2 regions of the Romboutsia sp. MSSM.1001216sp_RTP31141st1_G3_RTP31141_220114 genome follow, and region 1 is predicted to be linked to the other one. Evidence: a T-box and tRNA genes for the amino acid it is inferred to sense, from the RefSeq annotation. Region 1 holds a T-box; the other holds one or more tRNA genes.

Region 1 (7,778 bases):
AAAAAGAGAGGTATCCTTTTGGATATCTCTTTTTTATTTGTAATAAAAATAAATCAATATTTCTCATGTTATAATATAAATCTAAAAAATAAACAAATAATAAGGATTAATTATAAACATGATTAATAAGAAATATATTATAAAGATAGGAGTTTAAAAAATATGGACATTTTAAAGAAAATTGCAGAGATATTAAATAAATTAGATTGTACTTGGGCTATAGGTAGTTCTATGATGCTAAAATTTAATGGATTAGTAAAAAATCCAAGGGATATAGATATATTAATAGAGGCAAAAGATTCACAAAAAATAAAAAAGGCTATGGATAATATAGGTCAAAGGCTAGATTTGCCATCTAAAGATCCATTTAGAACTAAAGAGTTTTTTGGGTATAATATAGATGGAGTAGAAGTAGAATTTATGGGTGACTTTAGTATAGAGTTAGAAAATAAATCTATATACGAGTTTATACTAGATGAAAAGTCTATAAAGTATTTAACAAATTTAGATAAAGTAGTTATACCTATAACCACTCTAGAAGATTGGTTTGTAGCATATTTAGTTATGGGAGATCCTAAAGGAAGAGTACCTATTATAAAAAAATACTTAGTTAAAAATGGTATAAAACATGAAGAATTATTAAAAAGAAATTTAGAGCAGGACTTACCAAATGATATAAAAAATGAAATAATAGAATTATTAAATATAAATAAATAACAAATTGGAGGGAAAATTTTGAAATTAGAAAAAGTCGGCATGAGGACCTTTAAAACAGGATTAAGTGTAGCTGTTTGTGTTGTATTAGGTTCAATGATTGTCCAAAATCCATTTTACTCAACCATAGCATGTGTAGTATCAGTGCAAGATACAGTTAAAGGTTCGCTAAAAGCTGGATTTAACAGAGTAAAAGGTACGATACTTGGAGGTATAATAGGCTTTCTAATTGTGCTAATTAAGCCAGGAGATGCATTACTTTGTGGTCTTGGAGTAATTATTACAATATATCTATGCAATATGTTTAAACTCAATAAAGCAGTAGTTGTTGCATGTGTAACTTTTTTATCTATACATCTTGGAGTTATAAATTCTAGCCCCGCAGAGTATTCATTCTTTAGAGTGTTAGATACTTCAATAGGAGTAGTTGTAGGGGTATTTATTAATTATATATTAGCAAGACCAGACTATTTAGATACTACAAAAAATGATTTTCAATCTATAGAAAAATTAACAAAAGAATTTCTAGAACTTAAGATATTAAAAAAAGGAAGTTTTAATATAAAAGAACTAGAAAAAGAGATAAAGAAAGTAGAAGGCTCTTATTCTAAGTTGATAGATGAGCTAGATTATAGCAGAGATAATATAGATATAGAAAAAATAGAAGAAACAATAATTATATGTAGAGAGATATATTTCCATGTACAGTCAATAGAATTATTAGATAAAAAACTATACTTAAGCAAAGAAAATTATGCAATTCTAAGAGATATCTATGAAATAGAAGAAATAGAATGGGATTTAGATGAAAGCAAAAGTCCTGTATTCAATTATCATCTAAGGAAGATAATAGAAGAAGCAGAAATACTTCATACTATTAATAGTAACAATCAATATAAATTATATTAAAACGATCTAGTGAATCTAGAGATTAATTTAATATATTCAAATTACAAATTTAATAAATAAAATTTAGTGCCTTCGTAAATATTACCTATATAGTATTTAAGGAGGCATTTTTCATGGAATCAATTAATTTAAATACGAAAATATTAGATACTTATAAAATGAAGCTTTTTAATGAGCTTATAAAAGCTATTTGGAGTGAGGAATTTGATGATATAGATAATATACCTAAAAAAGTGCTAGATAAAAGCGTATATAATGAATTTGGGGAAGAGGTCATATTAAATTTAATGAGAATAGTTATGGGGCTAGATCCAATAGATAAAATAGATGAAACAATAAAAGAAATGCTAAATAAAGCTATGTGCACAAAGGAAATAAGCACACCAATAATATCAGTAATCTCTCAAGTGTGCAATCATTGTGTTAACAAAGAAGATGGAAAGGAATGTTTAGTAAAAGAGAAGCATATTAATTGTAATAAGGACAATACATGTAATTCATGTGGAGGATGTATAAGAGAATGTAGCTTAGGGGCAATATCTGATAAGATTCAATTCATACCTATTTTAAAGTTACTAAAAGATAAAAAACATCCTGTGTACGCAACTGTAGCTCCATCATTTGTAGGACAACTTGGAAATGATGTAACTCCTGGTAAGCTAAGAAGTGCTCTTAAAAAAGTAGGTTTCAAAGACATGATAGAAGTAGCTTTAGCAGCAGATATACTTACTGTCAAAGAAAGTTATGATTATTGTAATCATATTAAAGAAAATAAAGAAGAATGTTTTATAACTAGTTGCTGTTGCCCGATTTGGATTAGTTTAATAAAGTCAAGTTACCCTGAAATTGTAGACAACATATCTAAGTCAGTATCTCCTATGATTGCCTGTGCAAGGATTATAAAGGTTTTAAACGAAGATGCTAAAGTAGTTTTTATTGGACCTTGCGTAGCCAAAAAGAAAGAAGCTATAGCAGAAGATATAAAAGGAGCAGTAGATTTTGTATTAACATTTAAAGAATTAGAGGAGATATTTAAGGCTTTGGATATAGAAGCGGATAAAGAAGTAGAAGAAAATAGAATAGAATCATCAGCTCTTGGAAGAATATATGCTCATGCAGGAGGGGTAAGTAAATCTATTGAAGAGTGTGTAAAAAAAATAAATCCGAAAGCTAATTTTAAAGCTATTACTTTTCAGGGAGCTAAAGACTGCAAAGCAGGGCTTGAAAAAGTTATAAATAAAGACATCGATGTAACTTTTGTTGAAGGTATGGGATGTATAGGTGGATGTGTAGGAGGGCCAAAGCGTATTTTAGAAACAGAAAAAGGTAAATCATTTGTACAAGAATATTCTAAAGAAACAAATATAAAAACTCCATTTGAAAATATAAATGTAATTCAATTTTTAGCAAAAATGGATATGAAAAAAATAGAAACACTAAGAAGTGAAGAAAGGGAGAAATTGTTAGGATTATTTAACAGAGATATAAGATTATAAAGTAATAAACAAAGGGGATTAGGGGGATGAATATAAAAAAAAATTACAAAATTTTAGCTATAATTTTAGTAGTATTTATTGTATTAAGCATAGTTATTTTTAATATACCAAAGGAAGATGAGGATAGAAAATATACTTTATTAGAAAATTATATAGTAACGAGTATTTTAACTCAAACTATAAACGAAGCTACAACACAAAAAGAAAAAGGTCCTGTTTTATTACCACAGAAGATAGCATATATAACTATAGATGATGGTCCATCTAAATACACTAACTCGATATTAGACATATTAGAAAAAAATCAAGTTAAAGCAACTTTTTTTATGATAAATGATAATATGAAGAAACACCCAGATGAATTAAATAGAATGCAAAAAGAGGGGCATGGTATGGGATTTCATAGTGTAACTCATGATATACATAAGCTCTATGAAACACCACAAGCAACACTAAATGAATTTAAAACCTGCCAAGAAACTCTTTATAATATAACAGGAGATGTATCAAAATTAATAAGGCTGCCTTATGGAAGCAAGCCTTATATGCCTAAAGAATCTTATGATATATTAGTAGAAAATAATTATAAAATATGGGATTGGAATCTAGACACACTAGACTGGAAATCCACAACAGACAATATTTTAAGTAGTTTATTATATTATGGTAGAGATAAATCTAATTTAATAGTACTAATGCATGAAAAAGAACAAACTGTAGAAGCTTTAGATAACATTATAAGAGTATTAAAAGAAAGAGGTTATAAGATAGAACCAATAAGTGAAGATACACAAGATCGAAACTATTGGAAAGGAAATGTTCAAAGCTAATTAAAAAATCAAAGTAGTACATATATTATTATAAATAATTGACAATAATAATATTAATTGGATATAATTAAAGAATAAATAATAAGATAAAAACTATGATAAAGAGGAGTATGTAAATACTACTAAAAGAGATGAAGACTCATAGGCTGAAAGGTCTTCTTAGTATAGGTTTGCAGAAGGTAGCTTTGGAGTTTCTAAGCTGAACTAGCAGTAGGTTTAGACGGTGGGAATCGTTAAAATCCATAAAGAGCCCAAATTATTAAGTATCTGTATTATAGATTAGTGAAGTTATGATTAAGAGATGTAGCTAAGTAAATACGGAATATAACTCTTGAGAGATGAATGAGTTCAATTTGGGAATTAAGGTGGTAACGCGAGCTTTTCGTCCTTATAAGGATGAATGGCTCTTTTTTAATTTATACTATAAAATATATAAGTTTAAGACTTTTAATCAAAATAAAGTTATTAAGTTACTTGTATTATTAATAATTTTAGTAAGACAAATTTTTAATAAAAATAAAATTTTAAATAAAATGAGGAGGAAATGAAATTGGAAAACACTAATTTACCAAAAACGTATAATCCAAAAGATTTTGAATCAAGATTATATTCAAAGTGGATTGAAGATGGATTATTTAAATCTAAGCCAAATCCAAACAAGAAGCCTTTCACTATAATGCTTCCACCACCAAATATAACAGGACAATTACACATGGGGCATGCTCTTGACCATACTTTACAAGATATACTTATAAGATGGAAGAGAATGGACGGTTATGAAGCTTTATGGCAACCAGGAACTGACCATGCTTCTATAGCAACTGAAGTTAAAGTTGTTGAAAGAATAAGAGAACAAGAAGGAAAGTCTAAGTACGATTTAGGAAGAGAAGAATTCTTAAAGAGAGCTATGGATTGGAGAAATGAATTTGGTAGAAAAATAGTAGACCAAATGAAACAATTAGGAGACTCTTGTGATTGGGATAGAGAAAGATTCACAATGGATGAAGGATGTAACGAAGCTGTTATTGAGTTCTTCATTAAGTTATATGAAAAAGGTCAAATATACAGAGGAAACAGAATAATAAACTGGTGTCCAGATTGTAAAACAACTTTATCAGATGCAGAAGTTGAACATGAAGAACATGATGGAAAGTTCTATCATATAAAATACCCAATAGTTGGTAGTGACGAATTCTTAGAAATAGCTACTACTAGACCAGAAACAATGCTTGGAGATAGTGGTATAGCTGTAAATCCAGAAGATGAGAGATACACTCACTTAGTTGGAAAGAAAGCAATACTTCCATTAGTAAACAGAGAAATAATAATAGTTGCTGATGATTATGTTGATTTAGAGTTCGGTACTGGTGCAGTTAAAATGACTCCAGCTCATGACCCTAATGATTTTGAAGTTGGTCAAAGACACAACCTTGAAAAAATAAATGTAATGAATGAAGATGGAACAATGAATAAATTAGCTGGTAAGTATGAAGGTATGGACAGATATGAGTGCAGAAAGCAACTTATAGCTGACTTAGATGAAGCTGGATACTTAATAGCTATAAAAGACCATAATCACAATGTAGGTTCTTGTTATAGATGTCATACAGTAGTCGAGCCAAGATTATCAGATCAATGGTTTGTTAAGATGGATGAATTAGCAAAACCTGCTATAGATATATTAAAGAAACAAGAATTAAAGTTTGTACCAGATAAGTTTGATAAAACTTACTTACAATGGTTAGAAAACATAAGAGATTGGTGTATATCAAGACAATTATGGTGGGGTCACCAAATACCAGCTTACTACTGTCAAGAGTGTGGAGAAGTAGTTGTTGCTAAAGAAATGCCTACTACTTGTCCTAAGTGTGGACATCATGAATTTAAGCAAGATGAAGACGTATTAGATACATGGTTCTCTTCAGCACTTTGGCCTTTCTCAACATTAGGTTGGCCAAACAATACAGAAGAATTAAACTACTACTATCCAACAAGTGTACTTGTAACTGGATACGATATAATATTCTTCTGGGTTGTAAGAATGGCATTTGCAGGAATGTTCTGTATGGAAGAAACTCCATTTGAACATGTATTAATCCATGGACTTGTTAGAGACTCTGAAGGTAGAAAGATGAGTAAGTCTTTAGGAAACGGAATAGACCCATTAGAAGTAATAGACCAATACGGAGCTGATGCTTTAAGATTCATGTTAGCTACTGGAAACTCTCCAGGAAATGATATGAGATTCTATATGGAAAGAGTAGAAGCATCTAGAAATTTCGCAAATAAATTATGGAATGCATCAAGATTTGTATTCATGAACATAGATGAAGAGATAATGAATGGTGTAACTAGAGAATCAGTTGAAAGCTCTATGACTTTAGCTGATAAGTGGATAATATCAAGAGCTAACAATGTGGTTAAAGAAGTTAACGACAACATGGACAAGTTTGACCTTGGTATAGCTGCTCAAAAAATATACGACTTTGCGTGGTCTGAGTACTGTGACTGGTATATAGAAATAGTTAAGCCAAGATTATACTCTGACGATAAAGCTGCTAAACAAACAGCATTATATACATTAACATATGTATTAGAGAAGATATTAAAACTTCTTCATCCATATATGCCATTTATAACAGAAGAAATATACACTCATCTTCCAACAGTAGAAGGAAGTATAGTAGTGGCTCAGTGGCCTCATTACACTGAAGAAGACAACATGGCTAAAGAAGAAGAAATGATGAACTTAACAATGGATGGAATAAGAAACATAAGAAATGTAAGAGCTGAAATGAATGTTCCACCATCAAAGAAAGCTAAAGTTATAATAGTTCCAACAGCTGAAAAGAAAGAAGCTATGGAAGCTGGTAGAGATTACTTTGTAACATTAGCATCTGCATCAGTTGTTGAAATAGTAGACAATGAAGCTGGTATACAAGAAGATGCAGTAAGTGTTGTTATAGATGGAGTTAAAATATTTATACCACTTGATGAATTAGTAGACTTCACTAAAGAATTAGATAGATTAAATAAAGAAAAAGCTAAATTAGAAGGCGAAATAAAGAGAGTTAACGGAAAGCTTTCTAACCAAGGATTCTTAGCTAAAGCTCCAGAAAGCTTAGTTAATGAAGAAAAGGCTAAAAAAGAAAAATTCGAAGAAATGATGAAATCAGTTCTTGAAAGAATAGAAAATATAGAAGCTAAAATAAAATAGTTTATATAAAAAGAGCTACCTCTAAATAGAGATAGCTCTTTTATTATGTTATGAAAAATCTTTGAGATAAGTGGATAATTATAGTTTATAATATAAGTAAGAGAATTGAAATACTTATTTATATTAGGAGGTAGAAAAATGGCAAAAAATATATTAGGAAGAATGGCAGCCGATACATTAGGACTATCAGATATAGGAAAGATTATATCTCCTCAAGATTTTGATAAAGTTGATGGAGACGACTACATAATGCATGAAGATGGAGAAAAAATATACTTTGTTATAAAGTCAAAATCAGATGAATACGTATTTACTAATAGAGGCCTTTTACATGTAGATGGAGCAAATGCAGTTAGTAGGAAAAGGGTTGTAAAAAGACATGAATTTTACTATGAAAGAGTAGATGAAGTTACATTAGAAACTGCAGGTACAGTAGATTTAGATATAGAAATAAAGTTTAATTTCGGTAATGAAAGGTTTAGCATAGATGTAGATAAAAAACAACTAGAACAGTTAAAAGATGTATATAAAGCTCTAGTTGAAATAAGTATGATACAAGGAAGAAATTATACATCTGTAGAAGATGGTATAAATGGACTTAAGATGGCTAAT
Region 2 (7,778 bases), on a different contig from region 1:
TTTTTTCTTTTATAAATAATATAAAGTTTTCAAAATCCTTTTTATTATTAAGAGGTTCTACTTCAAATAATATCCTAAAGAATAAGTTCCATATAAATTCACAGTTTAGCTTGCTCATTATAAAGCTACCTAGTTTTTCACAAAATTCATCTTCAAATTCAGGGCTCTTACCAAATTTTATTTTAGAGTTAAAGTCTATATCTTTCTTGGCTATCTCATTTAGCCTCATAAGACCTTGTATTGTTGTATCTTCACTTATATCTAAGCCATCTTTATTCTTATTAAATGAATAGTTTATAATAGTTTCACAAGGCTTTTTAAAATCTACTATAAATCCTATATCTTTTTCCATTTTTTCAGCAAAAGTATCATATGCAATTTTAGCTAAAAACTTTTCCATAGACTTTTGCTTTAATGTTTTATCTTTTGAAGTGTTTTCATTAAAAGATTTATAAACAGATAAAAGCTGGTTGTCTATCATTGCTAGATTATTTTTTATTGATGCCATAACATCACTTAAAAATTTATCTACCATTACATAAGTATTATTTTTATATATAACTTGATGTTCTATATCACTCCAAAATATATTTACCATGGATTTTATCTGTATTTCAAAATTTATTTTGTTTTTTCCATATGTAAATAAACCATTTATTCTATATATTTCAAATCCATTTTTTTGTTTTCGTGGCTGCTCTTTATCTAGCCTTATCTTAACCTTGTCATTACTTTTATTATAAAAATATATATTATCATCTGTAGTATCAAAATAAGACTTTAATACTTTATATATTAATTTCTCTTCTTCTATAAATCTACACTCTAGTCTTACACCTATTAAGTCTGATAGATTATGTATAAGCTCTTGTGGTGTCTCATATCTTTTTAAATATCTATTTCTTATTATTTTTTCTCTTAAACTATATTCTGTTTTTACTCTTGAATTAACATTTAAATATTCTTGGTCACTAGATTCAAGTATATTTTCAAAATAGTTCTCTAGTTCTTTTGATAGCATATTTAATGTAGGTGTTAAGGAGTTTAATAAATCAATTGACTCGTCTATAAATTCAAATTCTTTAAGGCTCATAATATTCTCCTATTTCTTTTTAGTACTTAAATTTTACACAAAAAAGGGACATTTATCAAATGTCCTTTTTAAATTTTACTGTATACTTATACCAAAATGAGTATTTTAAATAAATTTAGTAAATACTCATTTTTAGCATACATTATATATTATTTATTATTTTTCCCTTAAGTATTTTAAATTCTACTTCATCTATTACACCTAAGTCGTATAAATTTTTTATCTTTAATAATTCATTTCCTACATCATAGGATAAATTTTCATTAGAGTTATTAATTTTATAATTCTCTTTTAAATTATTATCAGCAATTGGCTCTACATTATTACTTATAAATGTATTTTCATTTACAAATATTTCTTTGCTACTTATTATGTCTTCTACTTCTATATTATTTATATCTCTTTGTAATATATTGTTGTCATATACCCTTACACTTTGAACTCTTACTAATTTTTCTATATAATTTTTTATCATAAGACTATTTCTAAGCTTTAAATTATCATTTTCGTAAAGACTATAGATCACTTCTTTTAAGCTGTCTTTTGATTCTTTACTTAATATAAATCCTTTATTAGTTAATATGTCTAGGCATATTTCATATAATTCAATATTTGTATAGTCCTCAAAGTCTAACCATATAGGGAATCTATAATTTAAAGACTCATTTAATAAAACTAATTCTTTCATTTTATCTTTTTGGCCAGATAAAACTATTTTTATTTTATTTTTATTGTTATCTATAAATTTTAAAAGTATAGAAATTATTTCTTTGTAATTATTAATATCTAATAATAAGTGAGCCTTATCTATTAATACTATTTTACCTAAAGATTTATTTAGTATATCTTCTAATTTTAAGCCACTATTTATTTCACCTATTATTTCTCTTATATCAATTTCTACTATATTCTTAGACTTTATCATATCCCTTGAGTAATACATTTCTGCTAATATGTTTAAAATAGATTTTTTACCTGTTCCTACATTTCCTGTAAATACTATGTTACTATACTTATTTCTATTATTTTTTTTGCCTAGTTTTACTCTCTTTTCTTGTATTTTAATAAGTTTATATTCATTTCTTAAAAATTCTTTTGCTTTTTCATTTCCTTTAAGAGATTTAAGTTTTTCTTCTAAATCAAACTCATACTCTGATACTTTAATTTTTTCTATATCTTTAGTTGTAATTAGATTCATTTCATAAGTGCTTATGTTTTCTTCTGCTATTCTTATGCTTTGATTTCTTATTAGATTTTCTACATAATTTCTAACCATTCTACCATTTCCTGATGTAGAATCGGATTCTTCATATATATCTTCAAAGCTTTTTTTAAGAGATACATATGCATTTTTAGATAATTTGAATCCTGTTGAATCTATTAAATTAATAGCCATTTCTAATAGTTCATTTGGGTTGTAATCTTCAAAAGTTGTCCAAATTGGGAATCTTGATTTTAATCCTATATTAACATCAAAGAAATCTTCCATCTCTTCTTCATATCCTGCAAGTATTACTACAACCTCTTTAGAATAGTCTTCTATAAGCTTAAGAAGTGTTTCTGTAGCCTCTCTACCTAATGAATCATTAGCTAATGTATAGGCCTCATCTATAAATAAAACTCCTCCTATAGCCTCTTTAAACTTTTCTTCAGTCTTTTTACTAGTTTCACCTGGTACCTCTGATATAAAACTTGATCTATCCGTTTCTATCATCTGACCTACCTTTAAAAGACCCATGCTATTTAACATTTCTGATACTAATCTTGCTATACTAGTTTTACCTGTTCCTGGATTACCTACAAACACCATATTTAAGTTTTGCTCTATTTTAGTATCTATTCCCGCTGCTTTTCTCTTCTCTTGTGCAACTATAAGCTTATATTGGTTTCTAAGTAAGCTTTTAACTTCATTTAAACCTACTATTTGGCTTAGTCTTTCTTCTAAATTAAATTTTGCTTTTGCTTTAAAGTTGAAATTGTCTCTTTCTAGCAAATCTATTTCCTTACTTTTATCATTTATATACTTTTTAGATGCATCTAATATAGCATTTTCAACTATATTTCTTACAAATCTAGCATTACCTAAATCATTTTTACCACTTATTTGATTTTTGGCAAATAAGTCTATTAATTCATTTTTAACGTTTTTTGCTATTCTATATCCTTTTGATTTTGCAATATTTAAAGCTATCTCATACATTTCATACGGAGTATAATCTTCAAAATGTATAGTGTTTAAAAATCTTGATTTAAGACCTGGATTAAATGCTAAAAATTCATCCATATCTTTTTCATATCCTGCAAGTATTACAACTAAATCATCTCTATTATCTTCTATACCTTTTAATAATGCATCTATTATTTCTTTTCCTACTTTATCATCATCACTTTCACATAGTGAGTATGCTTCATCTATAAATAATACTCCTCCCATAGCAGAATTTATTATATCTATAGTTCTTTTAGCTGTTTCTGCTGGGTTTTCTGTTACAAAATCAGCTTTGCTAACTTCCCTATATATACCTTTAGATAATATATTTAGTGCATTTAAATATTCAAAAGTTACTCTAGCTGCATTAGTTTTACCTGTTCCTGCATTACCTGCAAATATCATATTTAATGATATATTAGATGTTTTTAGTCCAAGTCTTTCCCTAATTTTTTGTACTTTGTAGTTGTTTTTAACGCTTGTTAAAAATTCTTTTAAATCTTTCATTCCTATAATAGAATTTAATTTGTATTCAACTTCTTCTAATGTAGGTGTTGAATAATCACTAAGTGAGAATATTTCATTTTTTATGTTGCAATATATTTCGTCATTATCTACATATATTAATATTGTACTATTTTCTTTAATATTTTCTTTTAAAATCAAGTTTGTTAAGGGTTTACATAGCTTGTAAGATACATATTCACTAATTCCAAAATTTGAATCTTTTTTATATGTTTCTTGTAAGTATTTGCAAATTCCAAAGTATTCATCGCTTTGATCATCTTCTTTAATATCTAATACTATTTTTACGTTGTGATTTTCTTCTTTTATTTTTATAGTTTCTAGAACTTCTCTTTTTACTATTTTATTTCTTTCCTCCTTATTAAGAGGCTTAGTATATAATACTTTATCTATGTTATTGCTAAATGACTTAGTAAAGTGTTCTTCTATATTAAACTTCTCATCATTAGTTGTATATACTAAGAACTTATTATGACAAACTATATTGTTTATAGTATCCTCATCTTCATCATTTGCTTGTATTAAAAATTTATTTTTTATTATGTAATTATTGTCTAAGTTTAAGCAAGTATTTGGATATACATTTGATAATACATTTAGCATATCTTCACTAGCTTTTTCACTATTTTTAAATAGTATACAAGAAGAATCACTACTTAGTTTTTCATATAAATCTGTTAAAAATGCGCTATATCCTAAATTAAAATTATATGATGCTAAATCTATTTCTTGTATATGTGTATTATCTATAAAATCTGAATTATTTAGGTATTCAAATATCCTTCTTACACTAGTTTTTTTAGCAGTTTCTTTATCCCCTATTAAAAATAATATTCCTTTTTCTTTGTTTATAAATTTTTCTTCAAAATACTCACATATTTCCTTGATAAATTTTTTTTGCCCTATAAGCTCTCTATTTAATTTTCTTTCTATATAACTAAATTTTTGTTTTATAAAGTCTTGTTCATTCTCCATATGATTCACCCTTCAATGTTTTATTATTTTTTATAGCCTTAAGATATTCTTACCCCAAAAATTATATTTTATATATATAATATAATTTTTTTACAAAAAAACCTCATAGATATCTATGAGGTTTCAAAACTGGTGACCCATCCGCGACTCGAACGCGGGACACCCTGATTAAAAGTCAGGTGCTCTACCGACTGAGCTAATGGGTCTTATATAATTTAATAACATAAGCTTACAGCAACTTACTCATTGCAAGTTATCTGCTCTACTATCTAAATAACTATAAGTTTTGGTGGGATTAACAGGGCTCGAACCTGTGACCCCCTGCTTGTAAGGCAGGTGCTCTCCCAGCTGAGCTATAATCCCAAAGTGGTGACCCATCCGCGACTCGAACGCGGGACACCCTGATTAAAAGTCAGGTGCTCTACCGACTGAGCTAATGGGTCATTTGTTTTGTTTACTTCTCTCAACCACAAATATTATTATATTCGTTTTTTTTTGTTTCGTCAACACTTTTTGTATATTTTTTCAAATTATATTTTATTTTTTTCTATATCTGTTGATTTTTCTACTTTTTTAGAATTATTTTAAATTTAAAAATTAAAAAGAGTAGTAACCTACTCTTTTATTATTTGTTTAATACTATTTTTTTATGTTTAGAATTTATTAACTTTGAAAATACAGTTACTCCTAAAAGCTCTAATACACTTATTATAACAATAGTTCCTCCTGGTGCTATGTCTAAATAAAAAGATATTAATACCCCACTTATTATAGCTATCTCACCAAATAATACTGAATAAAATATTGATTGTTTAAAACTTTTTGCTACTTTTAAGCTTGTAGCTACTGGTATTGAAATAAGGGATGATACTAATAATACCCCAACTATTCTAAGTGTTATTGTTATGCTTGCTGCAACTAATATCATAAATATTGTGTTAATAAGTTTTACAGGTATTTTAGAAAATTTTGCATTTTCCTCATCAAATGTTATATATAATAATTCTTTAAATAATAAACTTACAAATAAAATAATTATAATTGCTACCATAATGATTATTTTTATATCTTCACTACTTACTGTAGCTATACTTCCATACATAAATGAGAATAAATCAAAGTTTGTATTTGATATACTTATAAGTATACCTGATATTCCAACTCCTAAAGCCATTATTATAGCTATTGACAAATCTGCATATTCTTTTAAATATGTTCTTAATCTATCTATTATTATAGCTGCTATACTTGATGCTACTAAAGATCCTATTAAAGGATTTACACCTACTATAGTAGCTGATGCTATACCTGATAGTGCTATATGTGACAGACTATCTCCTATTAACGATAATTTTTTAAATACTATAAACATTCCCATTAATGGACATATAAGCCCAACTATTAAGGAAGCTGTAAGTGCCCTTACCATAAAATCATATTGAAAAATTTCCAAAATATTGCCTCCCCACTTTAACTACTAAATAAATTAAGCATTATAGATTCATCTATATCTTTTTTGCTATTTTCTATTAATTCTATTTTTTTATTTTTTATTAATGCTAATTTTTTAACTTCTTCTTTAACTATAAATAAATCATGAGATACTATTATTATAGTTAAATTTAATTTTTTATTTAACTCTTTTAGTATTTTATAAAATTCTTTTTGTCCGTTTACATCTATTCCAACTGTTGGTTCATCTAAAAATAGTATTTCAGGTGATTTTACAAGTTCTCTAGCTATAAATACTTTTTGTTGTTGACCTCCTGATAAACTTCCTATTAGTCTATCTTTATACTCATACATTCCTACTAATTTTAAAACTTCATCAACTTCTTTTTTGTATTTTTTACTTACTCTTTTAAACAAACCTACCTTAGATACTAAACTTAATGATACTACTTCTTCTACTGTTATAGGAAATGAACTAGAAAATGAATTTGATTTTTGGTCTACATAACCGATTTTATTCCATTCATCAAAGTTATTTATATTTTTATTAAGTAAGTCAATACTTCCTTTAACTGGTTTTAATTTATTTATCATAAGCTTAAGCAAAGTACTTTTACCAACACCATTTTGCCCTATAATACCTATGTAATCACCTTTATTTATATTTAAGTTTATATTATCTAATATAACTTTATCTTCATATCCAAAGCTTACATCGTTAAATTTAATTACTTTATCCATATTTATCCCTACTTTAAAACTAAATTTAGTGTTTCTAAGTTTTTATTCATTAAAGATATGTAATCTTTATTATTGTCAAAATCCTTTTTACTTATATTGTCTATTGAATATAGCACTGTTGTTTTTATATTAGCCTCATCTGCTATAGTTTTTGCTACATTTGGATTTACAAGACCATCAAATAGTATGTATTTTATATTATTCTTTTTTGCATAGTTAGCTATTTCACTTATTTTGCTAAGAGATGGTTCTTGATTTGGACTAATTCCTGTTATAGATATTTGATTTATTTTATATTCATCACATAAATATCCATAAGCACCATGAGATACTATTATACTCTTATTTTTTTTGTCTTTTAAATTTTCATCATAATTACTTTTTAGCTTTTTTAACTTTTCTATATATTCATTATAATTTTTTTCATAATAGTCTTTGTTTTTTTCGTCTGCTTTGATTAAAGCATTTTTTATGTTTTCACATTCTTTCATAGCTAAATCTACATTTAACCATACATGAGGATCATACTGCCCGTGATTATGAGATTCATGATTCTCTTTTTCGTGATTTTGTTCTTCATCATAAGTAAGTGGTTTTATACCTTCACTTGCATCTACTATCTGTAGTTTATTTTCACTTTTTATTTTATCTGCAAAGCTATCTAATCCTAATCCATTTTTTATAAGTAAATCAGCATTTTGAATATCTTTCATAAGCTTTGGCGTTATTTCATAGTCATGAGGTTCTACTCCTGGTGGAACTACATAATTTATATTTATCTTA

Evidence for each region. The T-box of region 1 lies ahead of ABCP60_RS09110 (valine--tRNA ligase). A T-box ahead of a tRNA ligase gene usually reads a tRNA of that ligase, here a tRNA-Val.
Region 2: it encodes a tRNA-Val, which carries the amino acid that the T-box ahead of ABCP60_RS09110 (valine--tRNA ligase) is inferred to sense. The anticodon was not compared.

The regions. Positions count from the first base shown of each region.
Region 1 is NZ_JBCIUO010000004.1:216,633-224,410, reverse strand. Features, by position in the region: gene ABCP60_RS09130 (hypothetical protein) at 163-717, shown strand; gene ABCP60_RS09125 (aromatic acid exporter family protein) at 736-1,623, shown strand; gene ABCP60_RS09120 ([Fe-Fe] hydrogenase large subunit C-terminal domain-containing protein) at 1,737-3,119, shown strand; gene ABCP60_RS09115 (polysaccharide deacetylase family protein) at 3,146-3,949, shown strand; T-box leader at 4,036-4,342, shown strand; gene ABCP60_RS09110 (valine--tRNA ligase) at 4,500-7,166, shown strand; gene ABCP60_RS09105 (PH domain-containing protein) at 7,305-7,778, shown strand, end outside.
Region 2 is NZ_JBCIUO010000003.1:228,874-236,651, forward strand. Features, by position in the region: gene ABCP60_RS08005 (GTP pyrophosphokinase) at 1-1,093, opposite strand, end outside; gene ABCP60_RS08010 (AAA family ATPase) at 1,236-4,802, opposite strand; tRNA gene ABCP60_RS08015 (tRNA-Lys) at 4,933-5,008, opposite strand; tRNA gene ABCP60_RS08020 (tRNA-Val) at 5,090-5,165, opposite strand; tRNA gene ABCP60_RS08025 (tRNA-Lys) at 5,170-5,245, opposite strand; gene ABCP60_RS08030 (metal ABC transporter permease) at 5,428-6,255, opposite strand; gene ABCP60_RS08035 (metal ABC transporter ATP-binding protein) at 6,273-6,995, opposite strand; gene ABCP60_RS08040 (zinc ABC transporter substrate-binding protein) at 7,004-7,778, opposite strand, start outside.